DNA from 4 places in the Pseudoalteromonas sp. APC 3358 genome. Region 4 is predicted to be linked to each of the others. Evidence: predicted binding sites of a transcription regulator. Region 4 holds the regulator's gene; each other region holds the start of a gene.

The links. The regulator MetJ, encoded in region 4, represses methionine synthesis genes. The targets are predictions, from matches to a motif close to TAGACGTCTAGACGTCTA.
Positions count from the first base shown of each region.
Region 1: the regulator MetJ is predicted to act here: its motif matches at 4,743-4,760, upstream of QL995_RS03935 (methylenetetrahydrofolate reductase).
Region 2: the regulator MetJ is predicted to act here: its motif matches at 5,415-5,432, upstream of metA (homoserine O-succinyltransferase).
Region 3: the regulator MetJ is predicted to act here: its motif matches at 2,497-2,514, upstream of metK (methionine adenosyltransferase).

Region 1 covers NZ_JASDCE010000002.1:267,664-275,247, forward strand. The annotation lists gene QL995_RS03910 (CPBP family intramembrane glutamic endopeptidase) at 1-136, opposite strand, end outside; gene QL995_RS03915 (DUF3581 domain-containing protein) at 249-950, shown strand; gene QL995_RS03920 (DEAD/DEAH box helicase) at 1,128-2,375, shown strand; gene QL995_RS03925 (sensor domain-containing diguanylate cyclase) at 2,434-3,411, shown strand; gene QL995_RS03930 (hypothetical protein) at 3,428-3,625, shown strand; gene QL995_RS03935 (methylenetetrahydrofolate reductase) at 3,743-4,699, opposite strand; gene QL995_RS03940 (pitrilysin family protein) at 4,951-7,584, shown strand, end outside.
Region 2 covers NZ_JASDCE010000003.1:324,931-332,514, forward strand. The annotation lists gene QL995_RS06605 (hypothetical protein) at 1-474, opposite strand, end outside; gene metH (methionine synthase) at 700-3,330, opposite strand; gene QL995_RS06615 (homocysteine S-methyltransferase family protein) at 3,340-4,413, opposite strand; gene metA (homoserine O-succinyltransferase) at 4,403-5,350, opposite strand; gene ettA (energy-dependent translational throttle protein EttA) at 5,573-7,246, shown strand; gene QL995_RS06630 (PilZ domain-containing protein) at 7,403-7,584, shown strand, end outside.
Region 3 covers NZ_JASDCE010000003.1:436,070-443,653, reverse strand. The annotation lists gene QL995_RS07125 (5-formyltetrahydrofolate cyclo-ligase) at 1-501, opposite strand, end outside; gene QL995_RS07120 (hypothetical protein) at 520-1,068, opposite strand; gene metK (methionine adenosyltransferase) at 1,244-2,395, opposite strand; gene tkt (transketolase) at 2,700-4,691, shown strand; gene QL995_RS07105 (pyrimidine/purine nucleoside phosphorylase) at 4,876-5,190, shown strand; gene raiA (ribosome-associated translation inhibitor RaiA) at 5,368-5,724, shown strand; gene QL995_RS07095 (divalent metal cation transporter) at 5,927-7,102, shown strand; gene QL995_RS07090 (GNAT family N-acetyltransferase) at 7,174-7,584, shown strand, end outside.
Region 4 covers NZ_JASDCE010000011.1:104,593-112,176, reverse strand. The annotation lists gene QL995_RS16415 (SPOR domain-containing protein) at 1-497, opposite strand, end outside; gene priA (primosomal protein N') at 518-2,704, opposite strand; gene rpmE (50S ribosomal protein L31) at 2,935-3,150, shown strand; gene QL995_RS16400 (malic enzyme-like NAD(P)-binding protein) at 3,839-5,080, shown strand; gene metJ (met regulon transcriptional regulator MetJ) at 5,163-5,483, opposite strand; gene metB (cystathionine gamma-synthase) at 5,773-7,020, shown strand; gene metL (bifunctional aspartate kinase/homoserine dehydrogenase II) at 7,026-7,584, shown strand, end outside.

The DNA of each region.
Region 1 (7,584 bases), on a different contig from region 4:
AATTTATATAACCTTGAAAATATGCACTCACAACACCTAAAGCTAGTAAGTAGTGCCAAAGGGGTTGTCGCATTATTGATATTTTGCAATACGGAAAAACACATATAATTGATAGCGCTAGTAAATAAAAGGTCATTGTTTTTTATTGCTCTGTTTTATTTAGCAACTAATCTAACAGATTCGACCTCTCAGTATTTTTTTTCTGGTAATATAGATAGGTTATAAGCAGTTTAAGCAGTGAACAAACTATGTTAAGTCCTTTTTTTCAGCAGCATGCTGATTATGTTTCTATCTCTCGTGAGCAAGGTTGTCGATTCGCTAAATGCGTTGCTGACGATTACAATCCACTTCACGACAAAGATGCCAAAAAGTTTTGCGCGCCAGGAGACTTACTTTTTTCATTGGTACTAGACCGCTACGGTATTAGTGAACAAATGGAATTTACTTTTGCCGGTATGGTTGATGAAAACACCAAACTTAACTTCCCTGAAGGGGCTGATGAGTTTGATGTAACCAATGGCGAAAAAGTTATTTTAAAGGTAAAGCGCAAAGGTAAAACCAGCCAATGCCCAGCACTGACTAATAGCCTAATAAAAAATTATGTTGAGTTTTCTGGTACTACTTTCCCGCATGTAATTATTCCATTAATGGGTAAGCAAGAGGTAATGATTAACCCTGCTCGCCCAATGATTATTTACGAATCAATGCTTATCAACCTTGATAATCTTGATATTACAGCACCAGAACTTGAGTTTGCAGAGCCTAGTTTTGAGTACGCCGGCAAGCGCGGAAAAATTACACTACGTTTTAACCTGTTAGAAAACGGCGTTAAAGTGGGTAGTGGTGAAAAGCATATGGTAGTTTCGGGTATACGCGAATACTGCCAAGCAACAGTTGACGATTTAATAGCGTTTTACAACGAGCGTAAAGCGACACTAAAGCCAGCTTAAAGCTACAGCAAATTATAAAAGGCGCTAAATACAGCTGTTATTTAGCGCCTTTTTTATTGTTTTTAGCGCTAAAGCGAAAGTGAGCAACCACGATTAAATACTTTTCTGGACTGGTTAATTTACGCAGTACAGTAATATGCGTACAATAGCGCTCTTTGTTATTTTAAAGCTAAGCCTATGTCTGCCACTACGTTCTCATCACTTAATCTCGACCCGTTATTATTAACAGCGATTGAGCAAAATAATTACACTCAACCAACCGCAATTCAGATTAAAACTATTCCGCCTATTTTAGCCGGAAGTGATGTAATGGGCAGCGCGCAAACAGGTACGGGTAAAACTGCCGCCTTTGTTTTACCTTTATTACATAAGCTTTTAAATACCCCTAAAAAAGATGAGCAAGGCCTTGCACGTGTAGTCATTTTAACGCCAACCCGTGAGCTTGCTCAGCAAGTATTTGCAAGCTTTGAAAAGTACGCACAAGGCACTAATATCAATGGCGCTTTAGCCTATGGTGGCGCAAGTATTGGCCCTCAAATAAAAGCACTTAAAACAGCGCAAGTTATAGTGGCAACACCTGGGCGTTTGCTTGATCATATAGTTAAAGGCAGTGTGGTACTTTCAAGCGTAGATTCGTTAGTGTTTGACGAAGCCGATCGCATGCTTGATATGGGATTTATTGACGAAATAAGACGCATATTGCGCCATATCCCGGGCGATCGCCAAACTTTACTATTTTCAGCTACGTTTGATGACAGCGTGTTTGAACTCAGTAAAAAGTTACTTAAAAACCCAGAGCTAATTGAAGTTGATAAACGTAACTCAGCAGCCGTTGAAGTAGAGCAAGTTATTTACGCTGTAGATGAGGATCGTAAGCGCGAACTTGTATCGCACATGATTGGTATGAAAAACTGGCGCCAAGTGCTTATTTTTACTCGCACAAAACAAATGGCTGATCAGCTTGCTAAAGAAATGTGTAAAGACGGTTTAAAAACCGAATCAATCCATGGCGACAAATCGCAAGGCGCACGCGACCGTGCATTGCAAAACTTTAAAGAAGGTATTACACGCGTACTTGTTGCAACCGATGTAGCTGCGCGTGGTTTAGATATTTCTACACTTAGATACGTAATTAACTTTGAACTACCATACATTGCCGAGGATTACGTGCACCGTATTGGCCGTACAGGTCGTGCTGGCGAACAAGGACTTGCTATGTCGCTGGTAAGTCTTGATGAGCAATGGCTGCTAGAAGAAATTGAAGTACTACTCGATACGCGTTTAACGCCGCAGTGGTTAGAAGGTTACGAGCCAGATCCTAATAAAAAGCCAAAAGATAATCGTAAAAATACTAACAAGTCGCGAAAAGATCGCGATAAAAAACGCATCACTGGTAAAAGAGAGCCAAGCAGACGTCGTAAATAATAGCTTTTACTTTGCTTTTTTGCCTATACTGGAGCTACTAAATAGCCGAGGTAAAGCAATGTTTGAAATTGATCAATGGGCATTTTCTGGTATTGATGGCCAAATATCTTTGCATAAATGGCAAAAAACAATCGACCTTATAACGGGGCTTTTTTCAGCCCCGTCTGGTTATATAGTTCAGGCAACAAGCAAAGGCTATCGCGTTGTTATTAGAAGTAACGAGGGTGGATCTAACTTTGAGACCAACCCTATACTCCCTCCTCAAACACCTCTGTTTTGTCGGTACGTTGCTGAAACTAAAAATATTTTATATGTTAATGATGCAAGTAATAACGATGCATGGAACACCCTACCAGAAGTAGTTGAAGATGGTGTTGAATCCTACCTAGGTTTACCTATTCATTGGCCTGAAGGCGAAGTATTTGGCACGCTATGCTTAAAAGACACTCAGAAAACAAGCTATACCGATGAATATTTTGAACTCATAGAACAACTACGTGATTTGATTGAAGACGACCTAGCGCTTGTGTATAGCTATGAGCAAATGCGCGAAATAGCCATGTTAGACTCATTAACAGATATTTATAATCGCCGAGCACTCAACTTATTAGCCCAGCAAAAACTTAACTTAGCGCTACGTTTAGGCTTTGACGTGTGTTGTTTGTTTATTGATATAAACGACTTTAAAAAATTAAACGACACCTGCGGACATGAAGTGGGCGACAAAGCCTTAATTATATTGGCAGATACGCTAAAAACGCATTTAAGAGATGCTGATATAGTAGGGCGCTTAGGTGGCGATGAGTTTGTTGCAGTAATGCAAGTAAGCGATAAAAGCAAAATTAACTACATCATGGATAAAATTTCGACTGAGTATTCAAAAGCCTTACTCAAAGAAGACGTTTGCGATTTATCGCTCAGTATTGGTTATAGTTTTACTAATAAACAAAAGCAGCCATTTGAAGCGCTATTAAATGATGCAGACCACGCAATGTATAAAAATAAACAAGCGTATAAGCTCGCTAAAAAAGCATAATAAAAGGAAGTTCGTCATGACTCATGCCACAAAAATTTGGCTGGTTTTTTCTGCGATAGGTTTTATTTTTTCATTAGCAATAATAAGCTTATTTGAAACGTTCCCTAGCATTAGATTTATATCTAATGAGGGAATAATTTTTGGTGTTATGTGCTCATTGATGGGGTTTGCCTTAAAAAGGCTTGAGAGTAATAACCAAAAACAGCTTCAATAAATAGCTTAAGCTGCAAATTTTTACTTGTATTTATTAATTCATTTTTCAAAGTACGGACATAAAAAAGCAAGCCATTAGGCTTGCCAAGAAGGGTGTTAATTAGCTCTAACCTCGCCTTTAAGCTATTAGCTTTTCAGCTAGGTTTAATTCCATTATTGCTTTTAATAAACGGTATAAGTTGATTGATGCGTCAATTTCTTCTTTACGGTTTGTTAAGCTTTCAATATTTAAGCCCAGCGGTACATCTAAATGCGCACAGCTTTTAAGTATTAAGTCGAGGTTTTCGCGGCAAATACGTACTGATTCGCTTAATGTATTGTCTGCATCAAGCATGCGCCATTTCGTTGCCTCTGGTACTGAGATACCCAACCATTGCATAAACTCTAAGGTTTTTTCGCCGCCGCACGGTGTAAACGTTAATATAATACGTTGAGGTGTAATACCCTGTGCTTTACATGTACGTGCGTAGCTAGTAATTAGCTCTATAGTCGCTTGTGCATCGTAAACAGCTTGCGATATAAAAAACTGACAACCTTGTGCTGTTTTTTCTATTAATCGTTCGTGCTCATTTCGTTTACTTGAATGGCGCTCGGCAATAGTAACGCCACCTAAAAAGAAATCATCTGATTGCTCAGCCATCGCTTTATACGCATCTGGCAGGCTTAGCTTTATATCGCCTATCGATGACGGGCTACCTACTAAAACAACATTTTGTAAATCGTAGTCGTTTTTAGTTTCACTTAGCCAATCTTTAAATTCGCCTACGCCACGCTGCGCCACACTTTTATAAGTAATCACATCTTGTGCAGACAAATTACGAAGTAAATGGCTGTATTCACGCGGATCAACGGTTTGTTTAAACGCAAATGGGCGGTCTTGATTAGTTCGGCTGCTTTCGTCTTGAATGTCGTAAATTATCACGCCGTCGTATTCAATTTCGTGTAAGCGACCTAATAGCTTTTCTGCAATGGTTTTTAATTGCGCTTTATCGGTGCCAATTTTAGGCGGGGTAGTACCAATAAGATAAACACCTTGGTTGGTGTCCACTATCTTCTCTTTTAGTGATAAAGCCATAATCCTCATTCCAGCTAAGTTTGTTTTGATGGATTTAATATAGCAGCCATTTAGACGTCTAGATAGATTTATTTAGTGAAAGTTTTTCAACTAACATGATGTTTATTCATAGTGCTTGTTCCCATAATTTATAATTGACACAGTTGTTTACATAATAAATTCCCTTGGGGCTCTTATATTTATTGGCTTTGGGGCATAATTAAAGAGTTAAATCTGACAACAAATTTGCTCAATTTAAAAAAGGGACAACAATGAAATTTAAATTATTAGCAACCAGCTTAGCGGTATCGCTGGCGTTAACAGGTTGCGCCATGCAACAAAACCAAAGCACGCAAACAACAGCACAACAAGAACAAGTAAATAAAGCTGATGATCGTGTTTTTTCACAAGATTATTTAATTGAAGAGCTAGAAAACGGCTTACGTGTCATGGTTGTTAAAACCGATTACCCTGATGTAGTGTCGCTGCAAATTCCGGTATCGGTTGGATCGCGTAACGAAGTTGAAGAGGGCAAAACAGGCTTTGCTCACTTTTTTGAACACATGATGTTTAAAGGCTCACAAAAATACCCTGAAGATGTGTACTCAGACATATTAAAAAATTCAGGTGTTGATAACCGCGCTTATACAACAAACGATTTTACAAACTACCATTTAAACTTTTCAAAGCAGCATCTTGATAAAGTACTTGAACTTGAAGCTGATATTTTTCAAAACTTAACTTACACCGAAGAGCAATTTAGAACAGAAGCACAAACGGTAAAAGGTGAGTACTTAAAAAACAACGCGAGTCCAATTCGTAAATTATTAAGCGCTGTACGCGAAGAAGCGTTTGATAAGCACACGTATAAACATACCACTATGGGGTTTTTTAAAGACATAGAAGCCATGCCTGATCAAATGGCGTACGGTAAAGAGTTTTTTGCTAAATTTTATAAACCTGAGTATGTGTCACTTGTTATTGTGGGCGATGTAGATCCACAAGCAACAATGGCAATGGTTAAAAAGCATTGGGGTAGCTGGAAAAAGGGTAACTATGTTGCTGACATTAAAGCAGAACCTGTTCAACAAGCACCAAAATATTTGCACCAGCAAGATGAAGCGCTACCAGGGCATTGGTTACTTGTATCGTACAAAGGCGCTGCGTGGGAGCCTGCTAAAAAAGACAGAGCGGCACTTGATTTAATCTCACAGCTTTATTTTTCAAATAATTCAGATTTATATCAAGAGCTAGTGGTCGACAAACAAATTGCCAGCCAAATGTTTACTTATAACCCTGAGACTAAAGATCCGGGTTTATTACACGTATTTGTTAAAGTAGAAAACGCAGACGATTTAGCCACTGCACGCGATGCCATTAACCGCACTTATGCAAAAGCACGCACTGAGCTTGTTGATGAGCAAAAGTTGAGTGATTTAAAATCGAACCTTAAATACAGCTTTATAAATGGCTTAGACTCGTCGCAAGCGATTGCATCAACCCTTGCCAGCTACATGCATTTTGAGCGCGATCCTGAGGTTATAAACCAGCTGTATAAATCGGCAGATAACATTACCAGCGCAGATATTAAAGCCGTTGCTAATAAATACTTTACTGATAACGCACGTACCACATTAACAATGTCGGCACTTGATAAAGCCCCAGGTTTTGAGCAAGAAGTTGATTTAAATGCGCTTACTGCAAAGCTTGAACAAGCACCTGCGGCACCTGTATTTAAAGTACTTGATAAAACGAATAGCTCGCCATTAATTGATGTTAACTTTTTATTCAATACCGGTGCGGCTGCCGACCCACAAGGCAAAAAAGGTGTTGCTGCGCTCACTGCGGCTATGCTTGCACAAGGTGGCTCAGAGGCGACAAGCTATAAAGATATTCAAAAAGCACTTTATCCGCTTGCGGGTAGCTTTGGTTATCAAATAGATAAAGAAATGCTGTCGTTCCAAGGACGTATTCATAAAGATAATGCGGCGCAGTGGTATTCACTTGTGAGCGATCAATTACTAAATCCAGGTTTTAGAGACGATGACTTTAAGCGCCTTAAAAAAGAAATGATCGACGGTATTAAATCAGGTTTGAAAGCATCTAACGATGAAGAGCTAGGTAAAGAAATTCTATACAGTGCGCTTTACAAAAATCACCCTTACGAAAGCTACAACTATGGTGATATTTCGGATTTAGAAGCGCTGACCCTTGATGATATTAAAGCGTTTTATAACAGCGAGCTTACGCAATCTAAACTCACGGTTGGTTTAATTGGGGCTGTTCCTGCAAAACTTAAAGCTAAAATAATGAGCGATTTTGCAACGCTACCAAAAGGTGATCAAAGCCGTTTAAGTATTCCTGATGCACCAGTGCTTAAAGGTCATCATGCAACGATTGTAGAAAAATCGGCACAATCGACTGCGGTATCGTTTGGTTTTCCTATTGATACAATAAGAAGTAGCGAAGACTGGACAGCCCTTTGGCTTGTGCGTTCGTACTTTGGTGAGCACCGTAGTTCTAACAGCTTTTTATATGAGCGCATTCGTGAAACTCGCGGCATGAACTATGGCGATTACGCATACATTGAATACTTTCCACGTGGTATGTTTCAAACCAAGCCTGATGCAAACCTAGGGCGCTCTGAGCAAATATTTCAAGTGTGGTTACGCCCACTTCGCTCTAATAACGATGCGCACTTTGCAACACGTACCGCCTTGTTTGAGCTAGATAAGCTAATTGAAAATGGTATGAGCGAAGACGACTTTGAAGCTACGCGTAACTTTTTAATTAACTTTGTGCCGCAAATGGTGGCAAGTCAAAACCGCCAATTAGGTTACGCGCTTGATAGCGAATTTTACAACACAGATAGCTTTGTAAGTTACGTAACTAACAAACTTAAAACG
Region 2 (7,584 bases), on a different contig from region 4:
CAAAGGCTCTCTAATAAATGTATCCAATGAATTAGCAGCTTTTGGGTCAGAAAGAACATTTAGCGTTTGAATATGAAATACTTGAGTATGACCATTAGAGTTTTCAATATTAACTGTATTCGCATTACTATCTGGTGTGCACTGCTTCGGTTGATTGCCAGCTAAATGAATACACAACTTAATTGAGTCAGTAGCCAGAGTAATAAGGTCTTTGGGGGAGCTGGTGCAAAATAGTGCTCCAGAGGATAAACCTACAACCTGAAGTAAAAAATCAATATCAAATGATTGTCCTCTAAAACCTGATACATCCATACATAGCGATGCATCTTTACCATAAGCTTCTGTTGTAATAACGTTCATAAATTCATCTAATGCCAAAATATAGCGAGCAACATCTTTCGCTTTTAGTTGCCCTTTTTCAACTGCTGCACCGTAATATTCAAGAGATAGCTGATCTTCCGTAATTGTCTGCATTATAATTCCTTAGTTAGAGTAACTAAAACTTAGTATCCTTTATGCTTAGTCCAAAACTAATACATAGACTACATGTTCAATCCATTTAATAGTCACATCTAATACCTATTATGTAAACAACTGAGTTATCGATATTTATTGTCATAACAAATATAAAGATACAAAATAAAAACGAGCCAAATTAGGCTCGCTTTTTGTTTTAACGGATAGTTGACCGCTGCGCTTTTACTCCGGATCATACCCCAAGTTAGGCGACAGCCATCTTTCAGCTTCTTCAAGCGTCATATTGGTTCGTTTAGCGTAGTCTTCAACTTGATCGCGTTGTACTGCTGCTACGGCGTAGTATTTAGCCTCAGGGTGTGAAAAGTACCAACCTGAAACAGCAGCACCTGGCCACATTGCGTATGAGCTGGTTAGCTGCATGCCAATGCGTTTTTCGGTATCGAGTAATTGCCAAATTTTCTTTTTCTCGGTGTGCTCTGGGCACGCAGGGTAACCTGGCGCTGGGCGAATACCTTGGTAGTTTTCGCGTATTAGCTCATCGTTTGCTAGGTTTTCGTCTGGTGCAAAACCCCAATACTCTTTACGTACTTTTTCGTGTAAGTATTCTGCAAACGCTTCTGCGAGCCTGTCGGCAACCGCTTTAATCATTATTTTGTTGTAATCGTCTTGCTGTGCGTCAAACGCATTTGCTAAGTCGTCTTCTTCTAAACCGCCCGTTACTGCAAACGCGCCAAAATAATCTGGTGTACCTTTGGGTGCTATGTAGTCGGCTAGGCAGTAATTAGCAAAGTCGGTTTTTTCGGTTTGCTGACGTAAATGGCACGAGGTAGTTAACAGCTCTTTGCGTGTTTCGTCGGTGTATATTTCTATGTCGTCCCCAACGCGGTTAGCAGGGAATAAACCTATTACGCCAAGTGGTTGCAAACTGCCTGCTTTTTCAAGGTCGTCTAACATGTCGTTAGCGTCTTTAAATAAGCTTTGCGCTTGCTCGCCTACTACTTCGTCGGTCATTATGCGCGGGTATTTACCGGCGATTGACCACGTCATAAAGTATGGCGTCCAATCTATGTATTTACGCAAAGTGGCAATAGATACGTTTTTAAACTCGATCACGCCAAGCTTTTTAGGCACTGGCGGCGTGTAGTTATCCCAATCAAGCTTTGCTGCATTATCGCGGGCACGCTGAATAGTAACAGGCTTAGAGCGTGGTTTTTTACGGGCTTGTTGCTCGCGTACTTTTACATATTCAGCTTTAGTTTTAGCTAAAAAGTCAGGTTTAATGTCTTTTGATAATAGGTTTGAAACCACACCAACTGCACGGCTGGCATTACTTACATACACAACGCCTTTGTCATATTGCGGCTCAATTTTTACTGCGGTGTGCGCTTTAGAAGTAGTAGCACCACCAATTAGTAGCGGCAGTTCAAAACCACGGCGTTTCATTTCTTTTGCCACATGTACCATTTCGTCAAGCGATGGGGTAATTAAGCCCGACAACCCAATAATATCGGCTTTTTCGTCGATGGCGGTTTGGAGTATTTTATCAGCCGGTACCATTACACCTAAGTCGATTACTTCATAGTTATTACATTGCAGTACAACACCCACAATATTTTTACCTATGTCGTGTACGTCACCTTTTACGGTCGCCATCACTATTTTACCGTTAGTTGAGCCTTCTTCTTTTTCAAGCTCAATGTATGGGTCTAGGTAGGCTACGGCTCGCTTCATTACGCGCGCCGACTTAACAACTTGTGGTAAAAACATTTTACCTGCGCCAAATAAGTCGCCTACTACGTTCATGCCGTCCATTAACGGCCCTTCAATTACGTGAATAGGTTTAGCTGCTGCGGCGCGGCATTCTTCGGTATCTTCATCTATAAAGGTAGTAATACCTTTTACAAGCGCGTGCTCAAGGCGTTTTGCAACAGGCCATGTGCGCCACTCTAAATCTTCTACTCGCTCGGCTTGTGCCATACCCGAATACTTAGGTGCAAGCTCTACTAAACGCTCACCTGCGCCTGAGTCGGTATTAAGTATTACGTCGGTAACGGCTTTACGTAGTTCTTCTGGTATATCATCGTAAACGGCTAGTTGCCCCGCATTTACAATACCCATGTCCATACCAGCTTGAATAGCGTGATATAAAAACACTGAGTGAATGGCTTCACGTACGGGGTTATTACCCCTAAACGAAAACGATACATTTGATACACCGCCCGACACTTTACAGTGCGGCAAATTTTGCTTAATACGGCGAGTGCCTTCAATAAATTCTACGGCGTAGTTATCGTGCTCTTCAATACCGGTGGCTACGGCAAATATATTAGGGTCGAATATAATATCTTCTGGCGCAAAGCCAATGTCTTCTACCAATATTTTATAACTGCGCGCACATATTGCGAACTTACGGTCTGCCGTGTCGGCTTGTCCGTCGGTATCAAATGCCATTACAACAGCGGCTGCACCAAAGCGTTTTATTATTTTAGCTTGGCGAATAAACGGCTCTTCGCCCTCTTTTAGCGATATTGAGTTAACAATCGCCTTGCCTTGAATACACTTTAAGCCTGCTTCTATTACTTCCCATTTTGAGGAGTCGACCATAATTGGTACGCGAGAAATATCAGGCTCTGAGGCTATTAAGTTTAAAAACTTAACCATGGCGGCTTTTGAGTCCAACATGGCTTCGTCCATGTTTATATCAATAACCTGTGCGCCATTTTCTACTTGTTCGCGTGCCACTGTTAGCGCGGCTTCAAAGTCTTCTTCCATGATTAAACGTTTAAACATGGCAGAACCCGTTACATTGGTACGTTCGCCGACATTAGTAAATACTGCTATTTGTTGGGTCATGCTGGCTCCTTAATTTAAGTTACAGGCTTCAAGGCCTGATAAACGCATGCGTACTTCAAGCTCTGGTAGTTGGCGTGGTTTAACGCCCGCTAAACCTTTTGCAAAAGCGCGAATATGCGCAGGCGTGGTGCCACAGCATCCGCCTACTATATTAATAAAGCCCGATTTACCCCAATCGATAATTTCGGTTGCCATATCGTCCGCTTCTAAGTCGTATTCACCAAACTCATTTGGTAAGCCCGCATTAGGGTGTACCGATGTAAAGGTTTCGCACACGCGCGATAACTCTTCTACATACTGGCGCAGTAAATCAGGGCCAAGCGCACAGTTTAAACCAATCGAAATAGGCTTAATATGGCGAATAGAATTATAAAATGCTTCGGTTGTTTGCCCCGAAAGCGTACGGCCTGAGGCATCGGTAATAGTACCCGAAATCATAACTGGTAATTTACGTCCTGCTTGCTCAAAGGCTTCTTCTACGCCAAACGAGGCGGCTTTTGCGTTAAGGGTATCGAATATAGTTTCGATTAGTATTAAATCGGCGCCGCCTTCCATTAATGCAAGTGTTGATTCAATATACGCAGTAACCAGCTTATCAAAGGTGACATTTCGGTAACCCGGATCGTTTACGTCTGGCGAAATTGAACACGTTTTAGATGTCGGCCCTAAAACACCGGCTACATAACGCGGTTTTTCTGGCGTTTTAGCCGTAAATTCATCACAAATGGCGCGTGCTAATTTAGCCGACTCTAGGTTTATTTCACGGCTTAGGCTTGCCATGTCGTAATCTTCCATCGAAATAGTGGTCGAGTTAAACGTATTGGTTTCGATAATATCGGCGCCCGCTGATAAAAAACCACGATGAATATCAGTGATTAAATTGGGCTTGGTTAGGCTTAATAAATCGTTATTCCCTTTAATTAATACATGCCAGTCTTTAAAACGCTCTCCGCGATAGTCTTCTTCTTCTAGCTTATGATCTTGGATCATGGTGCCCATAGCGCCATCTAAAATTAAAATGCGTTCTTTTAATGCGGCGCTTATTTCGGCTTGCTTATTATTTGTAGGAGCGTTATTCGGCATAGTTGTTAGTCCTCACGTCTTGGCTAACTAAATTAATATCATACGGTGTGGTTTGGTACACGTAGTAATTTAACCAGTTCGAAAAAAGTAAAAAAGCATGGCTTTGCCACGTTTTTGAAGGTTGTTTGGTTGCATCGTCATCCGGAAAGTAATTTTCGGGTTTTGGTGCATTAGGGCTTTTTTTACAATCGCGCTCGTATTCTGCTTTTAGCGAGTCGGCGTCGTACTCAGGGTGACCAGTTATAAACACTTGGCTACCCGATTTATTTTTAAGTAAGTAAGCCCCTACTCGCTCAGAACCAGCCAGTACAACTAGCTCATCACAGGCGTTTATTTTATTTATATCAATGTGGCCGTAGCGTGAGTGCGGTACTAAAAAGGTGTCGTCGAACCCGCGAGTCAGTGCACCGTGATCAAAATAACATTGGTGGGTAAATACACCACACAGTTTGTCGTCTTTTAAATCACGCTTTAAATTGTAACGGTGATATAACGCTGCATGTGCTGCCCAGCACGAAAATAACGTAGAGGTAACGTGTTGCTCAGCCCAATCTATAATGACCTTTAACTCATCCCAATACGCTACATCGTCGTATTCTAAATGCGCAAGTGGCGCACCGGTTACAATTAATGCATCGTAATTGTTGTCTTTAACCTCAGAAAAATAACGATAAAAGGTATCAAGGTGCTCTTCTGAATTACTGCTACTGCGGTGAGTGTCGAGACGCAGTAGTTCTACGTTTACTTGCAAAGGCGAGTTGGCAAGCAAGCGAATAAACTGAACTTCGGTTTCTACTTTATTAGGCATTAAGTTTAAAATAGCCAAACGCATTGGGCGTATCTCTTGCGTTTTTGCACGTGTTTTTGGCATTACAAATACGTTTTCTTGACGTAAACGTGCAATTGCTGGCAACTCGTCTTTTACTGTAATTGGCATACTTTACTCCTGCTCATAAAAACCGAAGCTTAATTATGAACTGAAAGTAAAAAATATCAACCTCTAGATGTATAGATGTCTAAATGAAATTTATTCATGATTTTATACTTTACTTACAAGCATGCTTTAGTGCTTTAAAACCCACCATTCGTTGACTGTTTCACCTGTCAGCCACTACAATACAACATTGAAATTTTTATTATTATTTGAAGGCTTTCCTCCATGGTTTTACCTGATAAATTTATATTCTCGATGAGTCGAGTATCTAAGGTTGTGCCACCTAAGCGCACTATCTTAAAAGATATTTCGTTACACTTTTTTCCTGGCGCTAAAATTGGTGTGCTTGGTTTAAACGGTTCTGGTAAATCTACGTTGCTACGTATTATGGCCGGTGTTGACCAAGATTTTGAAGGTGATGCACATCCTCAGCCTGGTACAAAAATTGGTTATTTACCGCAAGAGCCTGTTTTAGACGAAAGCAAAACAGTTCGTGAAATTGTTGAAGAAGCTGTTGGCGAAGTTAAACACGCACTTAAACGTCTTGACGAAGTGTATAACGAATACGCCATGGAAGACGCTGACTTTGACGCACTTGCAAAAGAGCAAGGCGAGCTTGAAGCTGTTATTCAGGCGCACGATGGTCACAACATTGATAACGTTTTAGAGCGTGCTGCTGATGCACTTCGCCTACCAGAATGGGATGCTAAAATTGAGCACCTTTCAGGTGGTGAGCGTCGTCGTGTTGCTATATGTCGATTACTGCTTGAAAAACCAGACATGCTTATTCTCGATGAACCAACTAACCACTTGGATGCTGAGTCGGTTGCATGGTTAGAGCGCTTCTTACACGATTACGAAGGCACTGTTGTGGCGGTAACGCATGACCGTTACTTCCTTGATAATGTAGCTGGTTGGATATTGGAGCTTGACCGTGGTGAAGGTATTCCATGGGAAGGTAACTACTCTTCTTGGCTTGAACAAAAAGATGCGCGCTTACAGCAAGAACAAAAATCTGAAAAAGCACGTCAAAAATCAATTGCGCAAGAACTTGAATGGGTTCGTTCAAACCCTAAAGGTCGCCAAGCTAAGTCAAAAGCACGTATGGCTCAGTTTACTGAAATGCAGCAGTCTGATTACCAAAAACGTAACGAAACTAACGAGATGTTTATTCCACCTGGTCCGCGTTTAGGCGACCAAGTGCTTGAAGTAACTAATCTTCGTAAGAGTTTTGGCGATCGCGTTTTAATTGACGATTTAAGCTTTAGCATGCCAAAAGGTGCCATTGTGGGCATTATTGGTGCTAATGGCGCGGGTAAATCAACGCTGTTTAAAATGATCAGTGGTGAGCAAAAGCAAGACAGCGGTAGCATTACCGTTGGCGAAAGCGTACACCTTGCTACTGTTGATCAGTTCCGCGACGGTATGGACGAAAGCAAAACTGTTTTCCAAGAAATATCAGACGGTCAAGACGTACTAAAAATTGGTAACTTTGAGTTCCAAAGCCGTGCGTATGTAAGTCGCTTTAACTTTAAAGGTAACGATCAGCAAAAGTTTGTTAAAGACCTATCAGGTGGTGAGCGTAACCGTTTACACCTTGCTAAGTTATTAAAAGCTGGCGGCAATGTGTTACTACTCGATGAGCCAACCAATGACTTGGACGTTGAAACACTACGCGCACTAGAGAACGCTATTTTAGAGTTCCCTGGTTGTGTAATGTGTATCTCGCATGACCGTTGGTTCCTTGACCGTATTGCTACGCACATTTTAGATTACCGCGACGAAGGTCAAATTAACTTCTTTGATGGTAACTATACTGAATACGAAGAGTGGCTTAAAAAGACACTAGGTGCAGCAGCAACTGAACCTAAACGTATTAAGTACAAAAAAATTGGTTAATATTTACTGTAGCTAATTTATTACAGTAAAACTAAGCCCTGCATTTATGCGGGGCTTTTTTATGCCACCAGCATTACAGGAGCATATCCTGCTAGCATGTAGAGAATTACCCGCTATGCTTAATTTATTATAAAAATAGTAAGGCTAAATTAGGTTATGCAAAATCGTCGTCAGTTTTCTCGTGTTTTATTTTCAACCGATGCACAAGTGATTTTTAATGATCACCAATACCCATGTAAATTACTTGATGTATCTTTGCATGGCGCATTAATCACTAAATGTGATGCTTTTATTGGCAACCAAAATAGCCAAGCTGTTCTGCGTTTTTCGCTGCCTCA
Region 3 (7,584 bases), on a different contig from region 4:
AAGGCCAATTAGTTGTGGTTTTTGCCAATTTTGTTCGTGCAAACGCGCCAATGTCCGGTCGTAAAACCCACCTCCCATTCCTAGGCGATTACCTTGTTTATCAAATGCAACTAATGGCATAAGAAGGTAATCAAGCGCTGGTAATGGGCATATCTCAGAGCAATTCAGCTTAGGCTCCAAGATACCATAGCGATTTGCCTTCATGGGTGAGTTTTTTTCATAACGTTGAAAGAGTAAATTAGCCCCGTTAAAGGGGTGTATTATAGGGAGGTAAACTTTATGGTTTAAGTTCCATAACTCTTTAATTAACAATGAAGTGTCTAGCTCCCCATCGTTACTTAAGTAAATGGCAATATGCTTTGAATTCGTTGTTTTTTCGCTTTTTAAATGTTGAATAAAATTCATTTTTAGCGATTGCGCAGCAATTATTTGCTGATTATTTGACAAGTTTTTACGGGTGTTACGAATTTCTGCTCTTATTTTTGCGCGTTTATTACTCATTAAATTAATTAGCCATTCTTAAAAAGAGAATAAATCGGGAAAAATTAAAAAAACAACCAGTACGACTAGCAAAATTGTGGCAGTTGCAATCAATGAATATAAAAGTAAGTTGCTGCGTTTTTTAGGAGGCGCTAAATCATCATCTAGCATTAGATCGTCACCTTGCCATTCGTCAATACTTTCGTCTGGTGCTTTTAATTGAGCTTCAGGAAGGCGTTGCTCTAACTCGTCTAACTTTTCTTCAAGGCGAATTAAGCTGCTAGTGATGTAATCGAGTGCATCAAAAATACGTTCGTCACGTTGGTTGTTATTTGCAGCAGGGGTTGAGCCATTTTGAATGATGTTTGAAACAGCTTGAAGCTTACTTTTAATGCCTAAGCCTGCTAGTAACTTAGCCTGTTTTAACGCTTTGTCTTTATCGCTTGGTGCAAACAGCGGCTTACCTTTAAAAAAAAGAGCTACTTTTTCATCTGACGTTTTTAATTTTGCAGCTAAATTTGTACATGCTGTTTTTATGTCAACGTTATCGGCAAGTCCTGCAAATATAACGCGAAAGTTATCGGCCATTTAACTGTCCCTAAAGCTTTTATAATGAAATGAGTATATACCTAAAGTACAAAAGAATTCGAGGTCGATTTAATAGTTATTTTGTAGACGCTCTACAAACAATATAGCGAATAAGTTTTAGATGCAAAAACGGCCCTTAAAAGGGCCGTTTTTAATTTACTACAACAATTTTGGCTTAAAGGCCAGCAGCTGCGCGAAGTGCGTCTGCTTTATCTGTACGTTCCCAAGGGAATTCGTCACGACCAAAGTGGCCGTAAGCCGCTGTAGGAAGGTAGATAGGGCGCTCTAAATCAAGCATTTGAATTAAGCCGTAAGGGCGCAGGTCAAAATGTTCACGAATAAGCTCGATTAAACGGCTTTCTTCTAGCTTGCTTGTACCAAACGTTTCAACGCTGATAGAAGTAGGCTCTGCAACACCAATTGCGTAAGAAACTTGTAGCTCACACTTGTCAGCAAGACCAGCAGCAACAATGTTTTTAGCAACGTAACGTGCAGCGTATGCTGCTGAACGGTCAACTTTTGATGGATCTTTACCAGAGAAAGCACCACCACCGTGACGAGCCATACCACCGTATGTATCTACAATGATTTTACGACCAGTTAAACCACAGTCACCCATTGGTCCGCCAATTACAAAGCGACCTGTTGGGTTAATGAAAAACTTAGTTGCACTTGTGATAAGTTCTGCAGGAAGTACCGGCTTGATGATTGTTTCCATCACCGCTTCTACTAAATCTTTTTGCGAAATGTCTTCGCTGTGCTGAGTAGAAAGCACTACAGCATCAATACCTACAGGTTTGCCATTTTCGTATGCAAAAGTAACTTGAGATTTTGCATCTGGACGTAACCAGTTAAGCTCGCCGCTTTTACGAACCTCAGCTTGGCGCTGTACTAAACGGTGTGAGTAAGTAATTGGGGCAGGCATTAGTACTTCTGTTTCGTTACATGCGTAACCAAACATTAAGCCTTGGTCGCCAGCGCCTTGCTCTTCTGGGCTAGTACGGTCAACACCTTGGTTAATGTCAGGAGACTGTTTACCAATAGTGTTTAAAATTGCACATGAATCGGCATCAAAGCCCATGTCTGAATTTGTGTAGCCAATGTCACGAATTGTTTTACGTGTAATTTCTTCGATATCAACCCATGCGCTAGTAGTGATTTCACCACCAACCATAACCATACCGGTTTTTACGTAAGTTTCGCATGCAACACGGGCATGAGAGTCTTGCTCTAGGATAGCATCAAGTACCGCATCAGAGATTTGATCGGCGATTTTATCCGGATGACCTTCAGAAACTGATTCAGAAGTAAATAAATGTTTTGCCATTATAATTCTGCTCACAAATATTGCGCTTCACAAACGTCGGTATTAGCGCTAAAAAATTAAGGGGCGTATTTTATCGAAAACAAAACACCTTGCATAGTGTTTTTACGCCTAGACGTCTAAATAAAATTACTAATAACTTTTTGGTCTTAAAAAATATTCATAATGCCTCACTTTTATAGGGTTTTTAATTGCACACAGCCCCCACAATAAGTAAGAATGGTCGGTATAAACGAACCCAAGTTACTTGGGTGCATAAACAAACACATAAATACCCGCGCAAATACACATAAAGGTAGGAGAATTCATGCCATCTCGCAAAGAACTTGCAAATGCTATTCGCGTCTTGTCAATGGACGCAGTACAAAAGGCCAAATCTGGTCACCCTGGAGCCCCTATGGGCATGGCTGATATCGCAGAAGTATTATGGCGCGATTATCTAAAACATAACCCAACGAATCCAGAGTGGGCTGACCGTGACAGATTTATTCTTTCAAACGGCCACGGTTCAATGCTTATCTATTCTCTATTGCACCTAAGTGGTTACGACTTACCACTGGACGAAATTAAAAACTTCCGTCAAATGCATTCTAAAACACCAGGTCACCCTGAATATGGTTATGCACCGGGAATCGAAACTACTACGGGTCCATTAGGTCAAGGGATCACAAATGCCGTAGGTATGGCAATTGCTGAAAAAGCGCTAGCTGCACAGTTTAACCGTGAAGGTCACGATATTGTTGATCACTTTACCTATGCATTTATGGGCGATGGCTGCCTTATGGAAGGTATTTCTCATGAAGCAGGTTCACTTGCAGGCACATTAGGTCTGGGTAAACTTGTTGCATTTTGGGATGACAACGGCATTTCAATCGATGGCGAAGTAGAAGGTTGGTTTACAGATGACACGCCAGCTCGCTTTAAAGCATACGGTTGGCATGTAGTTAGTGGTGTTGATGGCCACGATAGCGATGCTGTAAGTGCTGCAATAGCAGAAGCAAAAAGCGTTACCGACAAGCCTTCACTAATTTGTTGTAAAACAATTATTGGTTACGGCTCACCTAATAAATCTGGTAGCCACGATTGTCACGGTGCACCACTAGGTGATGACGAAATTAAAGCGTCTCGCGAATTTTTAGGTTGGACTGGCGATGCTTTCGAAATTCCTGATGATATTTACGCACAGTGGGATGGCAAAGAAAAAGGTCAACAGCTTGAATCAAGCTGGGACGAAAAATTTGCAGCATACGCAAAAGCATACCCAGAGCTTGCAGCTGAATATAAGCGTCGTATTAATAACGAACTGCCTGGCGATTGGGCTGAAAAATCTCAAGCGTACATTGAGCAATTACAAGCAAACCCTGCAAACCCAGCGTCTCGTAAAGCATCGCAAAATGCATTAAACGCATTTGGTCCGTTATTACCAGAATTTATGGGTGGTTCAGCCGATTTAGCAGGCTCAAACTTAACAATTTGGGATGGCTCTAAAGGTTTAACACGCGATGATGCAAGCGGTAACTACATTTACTACGGTGTACGTGAGTTTGGTATGTCGGCAATTATGAATGGTATTGCCCTTCATAAAGGCTTTATTCCTTACGGTGCTACGTTCTTAATGTTTGTTGAATATGCAAAAAATGCTGTACGTATGGCTGCATTAATGAAGCAACCAAGCATTTTTGTATACACGCACGATTCAATTGGTTTAGGTGAAGATGGTCCAACTCACCAACCAGTAGAGCAAATTGCAAGCATGCGTTTAACGCCTAACTTATACAACTGGCGTCCATGTGACCAAGTTGAGTCGGCAATTGCATGGCAACAAGCTATTGAGCGTAAAGACGGTCCTACATCGTTAATCTTTACTCGCCAAGGTCTTGAGCAACAAGCACGTGACGCACAGCAATTAAGTGACGTTAAAAAGGGTGGTTACATCCTTAGCTGTGACGGCAACCCAGAGATCATTTTCATTGCAACGGGCTCTGAAGTGCAACTAGCACAAGATTCAGCAAGCGAACTACGCAGCCAAGGTAAAAAGGTACGTGTTGTATCTATGCCATGTACTGATGCCTTTGAAGATCAAAGCGCAGCATACAAAGAAAGCGTATTACCGGCATCTGTTTCACGCCGCGTAGCAGTAGAAGCTGGTATTGCTGACTACTGGTACAAGTACGTAGGCCTAAACGGCGCAGTAGTAGGTATGACTACCTTTGGTGAGTCAGCACCTGCAGGCGAGCTGTTTGAGCACTTTGGTTTTACAGTGGCAAACATTGTAAGCAAAGCAAACGAGCTTTTTTAATCGCTTTGATTAAATAAAGTAAGTAATTGAAAAACCCGCACATGTTGCGGGTTTTTTTATGCCCTTACATGAAGCAACTTCACCTTGATCAATGCAGCTTTCCTTGCAAGAAAGTAAGCTATCAGGCAAGGTAGTGCGATAAAATTTATAAATAAAAATCTTAAATTAATAGCAGGAGCTAAAAATGCCAAAGTTCGATAACGTGAGTGTAGTAAAAAAAGCCAATGTATATTTTGACGGAAAAGTGTCGAGCCGTACCGTTATTTTAGGTGATGGCGAAGCGAAAACGTTAGGTTTTATGCAACCAGGTGAGTTTGTTTTTGATACAAACCAAAAAGAGTGCATGGAGCTTTTAGCTGGCCAATGGGATATTTTATTACCAGGTGCAAGTGAGTGGAAAACATTTAACGCGGGTGAATCGTTTAATGTTGATGCAAATGTAAGCTTTAAAGTAAAAGTATCTGATTTTGCTGACTACTGTTGTTCGTACACAGATTAATCAGTACAGCTAGACGTCTGAAAGCCCATGCACTATGGGCTTTGCATAAACTTTGCGCAACTCATGATTTAAATCACCAAAAACCGCAAATAAACCTCAAATATCTCTCTTTTTTCCTTGTGTTAATCTAAATAGCCCCCAATACTATTTATGAGGTAACAAATAAAAGGATACCCTATGAAAATTAATCTTTCTGGTCACCATGTTGAAGTTACTGACTCTATTAGAGAGCACATCAACGAAAAATTTTCAAAAATCGAGAGCCATTTCCCATCGCTTATTGCACTCGAAATTATTTTGTCTAAAGAACATCATAAAATCCAAGCTGAAATTAGCACTAATTATGAAGGCACGCGCATATCGGTAAAAGGGGAAAACGAAGTTATGTACCCTGCCATTGCAAGTGCAGCTAAAAAACTCGATGCAGCACTAAAACATCGAAAAGGGCAGATAAAAGCAAACTTACACGAAAAGCCTGTTAGCACTACACCTGAAATCGCACACGAGATCATCCAAGAGATGGATCTTAAATAAAATTTAGTCACAAAGTATTGTAAAAAAGAGCCGTATGGCTCTTTTTTATTGCCTGTAATTTAGGTAAGTTATGCGTTCTTGCAGTTTATTAATTATAAAAATTAATAAAAAGAACACACAACACACATATTTTGAGAAATTAATGCACACAACAAAAGCAGTATGGAAGTCTCGACTAGGTGCGCTTGGGCCTGGAATACTCATGGCAACAGCCGCTATTGGCGGATCTCACCTAGTTGCCTCTACGCAAGCTGGGGCAATATTTGGCTGGCAATTATTTTGGCTTATCCTCGTTGTTAATGTTTTAAAGTACCCGTTTTTTCGCTTTGGTATGGAATACACACTCGCCACTAAAAATAGCCTAGTGGAGGGCTATAAAAGCAAAGGCCCGTTTTACTTCTACAGTTTTATTGGCTTAAACATTGTTGCCGCTGTTGTTAATACCGCCGGCGTATTACTACTTACTGCAAGCCTGCTGCATTACGCCTTACCTATTGTTATTGAAGTAACCTTGCTTTGTTGGATGCTGCTGGGTGTATGTTTAGTTATATTGCTACTTGGACACTTTAAAGCGCTAGATAACGTTGCCAAAGGCATTATGGGGCTGCTTACGCTCGCTACTTTGATTGCCCTTGCCATTGCATTTAGTAACGGCCCAATGGCACCTGCTGACTATGTAGGCCCTTCACCGTATGAACTTGCCATGCTTAGCTTTATGGTCGCTTTAATGGGCTGGATGCCAGCCCCTATCGAAATATCTGCATTAAGTTCTTTATGGCTAAAAGAAAAACAAGCGCAACAAACAGTTTCTAAAAGCCAAGGCTTGTTCGATTTTAACGTAGGCTATTGGCTTACAGCTGGCTTAGCCTTGGTATTTTTTAGCTTAGGTGTATTAGTGCAGTACGGGCAAACCAGTAGTATAGAGCTCGGCGGCGTCGCGTTTGCCAAGCAGCTTATTGATATGTACGCATTAACAATAGGCGAGTGGGCAAGGCCGCTTGTATCAGCAATCGCCTTTTTATGTATGTTTGGCACTACACTCACCGTGCTTGATGGCTACGCCCGTACGCTTAACGAATCTCATAAACTACTTGGCTTTAAGCAATCAAAACACAGTCTAAATATTTGGTTAATACTACAAGCACTTGCCGGTATGGCCGTTATTTTATTTTTTAAATCAGCCCTTGGCCCCATGCTTACGTTTGCTATGACACTTTCATTTGTTACAACGCCTGTATTTGCATGGCTCAACTTTAGCCTTGTGCGATCAGAGCCTGCTATTAAGCATAGCGTTTTACTACGTAGTTTAACGTGGTTAGGGCTAGTTTATTTAGTAGGTTTTGCTGTCGCTTTTGTAGTGTGGAAACTAGCATTCTAAATACAGCCACTTACTTTAGGGTTTTAATTAAAGCCCTAAAGCATTAAATTCTAGGATTAAACGAGGTATAAATGGATATTAGAATAGGTGAGCTTTCAAACCCACACGTTATAAAATTACTACAAGCGCATCATAACGATATGCTAAAGCACTCACCCGTTGAGAGCGTACATGCACTTGATGTGAGCAAACTCACTCAGCCCGACATAACTTTTTATAGCTTATGGATTGATAATAATTTAGCGGGTGTTGGCGCTTTAAAAGCGCTTAATGCCACTCATGGCGAAATTAAATCAATGCGCACATCAAGCAACTATTTACGCCAAGGCATCGCTGCTAAATTGCTCACGCATATTATTGAGCAAGCGACCTTGCGAGGTTATAAAAAGTTAAGCTTAGAGACCGGCACGGCAAAGGCATTTTTACCCGCACAAAAGCTTTACGCTCAATTTGGTTTTAAAGAATGCGAACCATTTGGTGAT
Region 4 (7,584 bases):
ATTTTTACACGTTTAAGTTTGTTTTTATCGCTTTCGGCTTGGCGTTTGGTTTTATAAGGGCCTAAACGTACTTTATACCAAGTACCATTGCTGCCTTCAGCCTGTTTTATCTCAGAAATGAGCCCTGCAAATGCAATTTTAGCTTTTAACGATTCAGCTTGTGCATGAGTCCTGAACGAACCGCATTGCATAACATAAGGACCTTTTTGCTCAAGTTCTTTTACTTCAACTTGAATCTCGTGGTTTCTAATTTCTTTAATAAATTCCGGTGTACGTGGAATAACAACTTCTACTTTTGCGGGTGCAGTTGGGTTAGCTTGTTTTTCGACAAGTTTTGGATCGGCATTACTTTTTATAAACCATAGTGTGTAGGCAAAACCACCTACAAGTAAGATGGCTATAACGGCTAAAAGAATAGGAAATGGTTTTTTAGCGGGTGCGTTTTTTTTACTGTTTCTGCCTGCAGGCTTTTTATTAATATAATCGTGCTGTGCCATGGTGTTATTTTGGCCTTAACCTAAATCATGTCTATAGGGTCTACGTCTAAGCTCCAGCGTACTTTTTGTGCAAGTTTACTGGTACTTAAATAATCAACCATTTGCGCAAGGTACTGATGTAATATGCGACGATCTTGCGCTTGAATATGCAATTGAAAACGATACATACCTGCGACTCTTTCAAGTGGGGCAGGGATCGGACCGAGCAATTGTATACCAGATACCCCATTCACAGGAACCAAATCCGTCAAAAAATCGACGACTAGTTTAATACTATGTCCTTGTGCACGCACAATGGCCATATTTGTAATGGGCGGTAAGTCAGCATCATCGCGCTCACTAAGAGCAAAACGGGCAAAGTCTTGGTAACCATTATTAACTAAGTCTTGCAAAAGAGGGTGTTCTGGAAAGTGTGTTTGTAATAACACTTGACCAGGTTCTCCTGAACGTCCAGCACGCCCCGCTACTTGGGTGACTAATTGCGCTAAATGCTCTGTCGCTCTGAAGTCGCATGAGTATAAGCCGCTATCTACATCTAAAATTATAACAAGGCTCACATCTGCAAAGTGATGGCCTTTGGCAAGCATTTGTGTGCCCACTAAAATGCGTGCGCCCCCTAGGTTTATTTCATCAAGTGCTTTTTCAAGGCTACCTTTACGGCGAGTTGAATCGCGGTCTATACGAGTAACAGGTGTATCAGGGAATTCGGTCGATAAAAACTCTTCAATTTGCTCTGTGCCTTTACCGTTAGGAAATATTTGCGTACTTCCACAGTCAGGGCATTGGTGAGGGACAGGGTACTGGTCGCCACAGTGATGACAGATCATTTGCCCAATCGCTTTATGAAATGTAGCGCTGGTACTGCATCGTTTACACTCGCTCAACCAACCGCACTCATGGCAAATAAGGGTGGGTGAGAAACCTCGGCGATTTAAAAATACCATAACCTGTTTACCGCGATTTAAGTGCTGACGCATAGTAGCAAGGCTTGCATGTGCAATACCTGCTTGGTCGGGCTGACCTTTCATATCGAGTAACTTAAACTGGTTGTCAGTCGCTGTTTGTGCACGCTCGGTTAAACTTAATAGCTGGTATTTGTTATTAATTGCTTTGTGTAGTGTTTCAAGCGCGGGTGTGGCGCTGCCTAATATAAGCGGGATTTTATGCTGAAAAGCTCTGTAAGCGGCTAAATCACGAGCATGGTAACGAAGGGTATCTTGTTGTTTAAATGACGAGTCGTGTTCTTCATCAACAACAATCATACCGAGTTTTAAAAATGGTAGAAAAATACTCGAACGCGTGCCAATAACTATCGCGCAACTGCCTTTTTCGCAAAAACGCCATGTTTGTAAACGTTCGTTGTCAGTAAGTGCTGAGTGCCAAAGCATAATGGGTGTATCAGGAAAGCGGCGGCGGAAACGGTTTACGGTTTGTGGTGTTAGGCCGATTTCGGGCACGAGTACGAGGGCTTGCTCGCCACGTTTGAGTACTTCTTCTAGGCACTGTAAATACACTTCGGTTTTACCGCTGCCCGTTACGCCTTCTAATAAGAAGCTGCTAAAGCCAGTACTTTGATTTATAGCTGTGCAAGCAACCGCTTGTTCTTTATTTAGTACTGGTTTACTACCGACGGTTGGAGCAACACTTTGCCATTGGTTATCGTGCTCAATAGTTTGTGTTATGAGTTCTTTATCTATTAAGCTATCTATTGTTTTTTTACTAAAGCCCAGTGCTTTTAACTCAGTTAATGATGACTTACCTGATTGCGATAACTGCTTTAATAGGTTGAGCTGTGTTTTAGCTTTTAACGACGGTACTTTTGCACCTTTTTCTGTCAGGGCAACCATATTAATACTGGTTTTATCAGGCGATTCACCTTGGCGAAGTGCACCAGGTAGCGCTATATGAATAGTTTCGCCTAATGGGTAGCAATAATAGCGGGCAGTAAAGCTAAGGAGTTCTAAATGCTGGGCACTTAAAATAGGGGCGTCGTCTATTACCTCTATAATATTTTTAATTTTATTTAAAGGGACGTCGGTACTGCTTTTAATACCCAAAACAACCGCTACTTTTTTTTGATTACCAAAAGGTACCAAAACCCGCATGCCAGGTAGTAAAGGAGTTGATAAGCCACTGAGCTGTTCTTCTATTTTATAATCAAAGGTGCGTGGAAGTGGGACTTTAATAGCAACTTCAACAAAACTCATAACAACTCAACCCGTAAAATTAATGCTGTAATGTACTAAAAATAACGCTAAAAACCTACTAGCAATAGCGCTTGAGACAGAGATTGTTCACTTTTTTGGCAAAAATATAAATAAATACTTGTGTGGGGGGAGGTTGTTGGATAAAATCCGCCACCAACAAATTTGTTTTAACGACGTATGGTGCCAAACTCCGGGTTTGGAGAGCGATGCGGCCTTAACTAGAGGTTCCTATGAAAGAAGGTATTCACCCTAAGTACGAAGTAATTTCTGCAACATGTTCATGTGGAAATAAATTCGAAACTAGCTCAACTCTTTGTAAAGACATTCACTTAGACGTATGTTCTGCGTGTCACCCGTTTTACACTGGTAAGCAAAAAGTTTTAGACACTGGCGGACGTGTTGATCGCTTCAACAAGCGCTTCGGTGCACTTGCCAGCAAGAAGTAATTATTGCTGTTTAGTTAAAAAAAGCACCTTAGGGTGCTTTTTTTGTGCCTAAAATTTGTTATTTATTATCTTAAACTAACCTACATAAATCTTTGAGCAATTTAACGAATTAAATTGCACTATAACATCGTTAAAAATTTTTTATTTAGAACAACTAGATACAAAAATTTTTGCCTAGTTCTAGCGTAATTTTCTTAACGTTAAATAGACCCCATATATAAGCAGATTGGTATTATTTCGTTGATTTTAACTATCCCCTCCTTTTGCATAACTATTTCCTATTCTTATTCTGAGTATGCATAATCCTTTACAGACAAATCGATAGATATTCTCTATATTTTAAATAGTACAATTTTTAACTAGGTTGATAAAAGCATCTAACGTGGGCTTATCTGTTTTTAAAGTAGGGTAGTAGGCTGTTATTCTAAGTTTATGCTGATACTTTAAGTATACATTTTATAAGATTTTGATAGGCATAAAAGCACCTTAAAACTTACTTTTTAGGTGAATTTTTATTTATTAAATGTTGATATAATCCTGCAAAGTTACTGAAAAACCTCTTAAAATTATAGGATATAGCATATAACAGGATAGACCTGATATTGCTTGGAATTTAAAAATAATAAGGGTATCGTACCCCAAGACTCCATCTCTCACTTTAACTTAAATTGCAGGATACCATCGCGTTATGTCTGACTTTCGTGAACAAGCACTACATTACCACTCACATCCCGTACCAGGTAAAATTAGCATTGAGCTTACAAAACCAGCTGAAACGGCTCATGATCTTGCACTTGCGTATAGCCCAGGTGTTGCCGAACCTGTACGTGAAATAGCTGCAGATCCTGCAAATGCTTATAAATATACTGGTAAAGGTAACATGGTTGCGGTTATTACTAATGGTACTGCAATTCTAGGCCTTGGTAATTTAGGTCCTTTAGCGTCTAAGCCTGTAATGGAAGGTAAAGCGTTATTGTTTAAACGTTTTGCAGGGCTTGATTCTATCGATATTGAAGTTAAGCACAAAACAACAGAAGACTTTATTAATACGGTTGCCAACATTGCCGACACATTCGGTGGTATTAACCTTGAAGATATTAAAGCACCAGAGTGTTTTGAAATAGAAAAAGCATTAATAGAGCGTTGTAGTATTCCTGTTTTTCATGACGATCAACACGGTACTGCCATTGTAACGGCTGCTGGTATGTTAAATGCGCTAGAAGTACAAGGTAAGTCAATTGAAGATGCAATTATTGTATGTTTAGGTGCAGGCGCTGCCGCTGTTGCGTGTATGGAGCTGTTAATTAAGTGTGGTGCACTGCGTGAACACATTTATATGCTTGACCGCAAAGGTGTTATTCATACCCGCCGCGATGACTTAAATGAATATAAACAGCTTTTTGCTAACAATACCGATAAGCGTACATTGCAAGATGTAATTGCAGATGCGGATGTATTTGTGGGTGTTTCTGGCCCTAACTTATTAGCGGCTGAAGATTTAAAGCTAATGGCTGCAAAACCAGTTGTGTTTGCATGTTCAAACCCAGATCCTGAGATTGATCCTGCACTTGCGCACGGCGCACGCAACGATTTAATCATGGCAACAGGGCGCTCTGATTACCCTAACCAAGTTAATAATGTTTTATGTTTCCCGTTTATTTTCCGTGGTGCGCTTGATGTACGTGCAAGCGCTATTAACGATGAAATGAAAATTGCTGCAGTAGATGCTATTCGAAGTATTGCCAAAGAGCCAGTACCTGCAGAAGTTTTAAAAGCCGCTGGAGTAGATAAACTAGAATTTGGTGCGCAGTATATTATTCCAAAACCAATGGATCCACGTTTACTGCCGCGTATAGCAAGAGCTGTTGCACTTGCTGCTATTGAGTCAGGTGTTGCACAAATTGAGCTACCTGAAAACTATATGCAGTAAATCTATACAGTAGAGCTATGCAATAAAATTTAGACATAAAAAAACCTCAGTAATTACTGAGGTTTTTTTGTCTTTGTAATATTTATTCTTCGTTTAAAACGGGTACTTCTAGACCCATTTCTTGCATTATTTTTTTAACTTCTTCTGGTACTTTTTCGGCGTTATCTTTACGTAAGTCATCGTCATTTGGTAAAGGTTGGCCAGTAAAAGCATGCAAAAATGCCTCACATAGCAATTCACTATTTGTAGCATGGCGAAGGTTATTGATTTGACGACGTGTACGTTCGTCAGTTAATACCTTTAATACATTTAGCGGGATCGAAACGGTGATCTTTTTAACTTGCTCTGATTTTTTACCGTGTTCTGCGTATGGGTGAATATACTCACCATTCCATTTAGCCATAAGATGTATCGTTGCCTCAGATTATTAATTTCTCACACGGTATAAAAAGCGTGTAAATATGCGTGAAATTCTATCGATTTAAAAAAGATAGTCAAATAATAGATACCGATCTATCTTAATAAGCCTATTGTAGGTGTAAAGATAAGCACACTTTTGTGAGCTAAAATGTGTTATTCGCAGAGGCCCCTTCTACTTTTAGCCATCTAGAGCTTTAAAATACTTTGACTTATCAAAACGGATAACTTACTCTTTTAGACGTCTAAACATCCAAATTAATCAGGTGACGAATATGAGCGAAAAAAACAAAGCGACCATTGCTGTACGTAACGGCGTTGATGCTGATAAACATCATGGTGCGGTGGTACCGCCAATTTATTTATCGACTACTTATTCGTTTGCCGACTTTGATACTAAGCGTGAGTATGATTATGGTCGTAGCGGTAATCCTAATCGTGATATTTTAGCTGAGACGCTTGCTAAGCTTGAAGGTGGCGCTCGTGGCATAATTACAGCTACAGGCATGGCTGCCGTGCATTTAGCTACTCAGCTACTTAATAGTGACGATACGTTAGTAATTCCACATGATTGTTATGGTGGCAGCTATCGTTTATTTACATCTTTACAAAAACGCGGACTACTAAAGCTCGAAATATTAGATTTAACAAAAGAAGAAAGTCTTCAACAAATTTTAGTAATTAAACCTAAGCTTATTTGGATAGAAACCCCAAGTAACCCAGTACTTCGTTTAACAGATATTAAAGCGGTTACCGATGTGGCTAAGCAATGCGGTGCATTGGTGGCTGCAGATAACACGTTTTTGTCACCTGCTTTACAAAATCCTCTTAAGTTTGGTGTAGATATTGTGGTGCATTCAACCACTAAATACATTAACGGACACTCAGATGTAGTAGGCGGCGCTGTTATTGCCGCAACACAAGAGTTAGGCGATGAGCTTGCTTGGTGGGCTAATAACATTGGTATTACGGGTGCGCCTTTTGATAGCTATTTAACGCTTCGTGGTTTACGTACTTTAAATGTGCGCCTAAGGCAGCATCAAGAAAATGCACTGGCAATAGCTAAGTATCTTGAAAGCTCTGAATATGTAAGCCAAGTTTACTACCCAGGTCTTGAGTCACATCCTCAACATGAGCTGGCTAAAGCACAGCAACTTGGTTTTGGTGGCATGGTGAGTTTTGATATTAAAGGCGATATAAACGACGCTGCGGCATTTTTAACTAGCCTTAAAACGTTTAGTTTAGCTGAGTCACTAGGTGGCGTAGAGAGCTTAATTTGTCACCCTGCAACTATGACGCACGCAGGTATGGAGGCAACAGCACGTTTAGAAGCGGGTGTGGGCGATACGCTTATTCGTATTTCGGTAGGTATTGAAGATATACACGATTTAGTCGCTGATTTTGAACGAGTGTTTGAACTTGTAAAACCAGGGCAAAATAAAAATGTTGGCCGTGTAGGCAAAGGAGCAGGCACTCCTGGTGGTAACGTTAAATTAAGTGCAGCCCGTCCGGCGCTTTGGTGATTAATATGGTCAATTGTGTACATAAATTTGGTGGTTCAAGCTTAAGCTCAAGTGAGCGCTATCAAAGCGTAGCTAAAATAATTATTGGGCATACTCAGACGGGCGACTGTGTTGTGGTATCGGCTGCGGGTAAGACAACCGATACGCTAGTATTACTTTGGCAAAGCTATCAAAAACAAGATACTCAAGCAGTCGCTGATATTTTACTGCAGTTAAATAACCATCAAAGTGATTTAATAGAGCAGCTATTAGAAGCCGATTTAAAACGAAGTGCACTTAAAACACTAAGTATCGAACTTAGCTATATTGCAGAACTTGCTCAAGCTGAGCAGCTAAAAGAGGCTGCATTGCTTGCACATGGCGAACTGTGGTCAGCACGTTTACTCGCTACTTATTTACAGCAGCTAAATATTGAGGCATGCGCTCAAGATGCACGTACTCTTTTTACCTTAAATGATGGCGAATTAATGCATGCGCAAAATGCGCAGCAATGTGGGCAGTTAATTTTGCCTAATAAAATAAATGTTGTTACTGGGTTTATTGCCGCAGATATCAAAGGCGAGA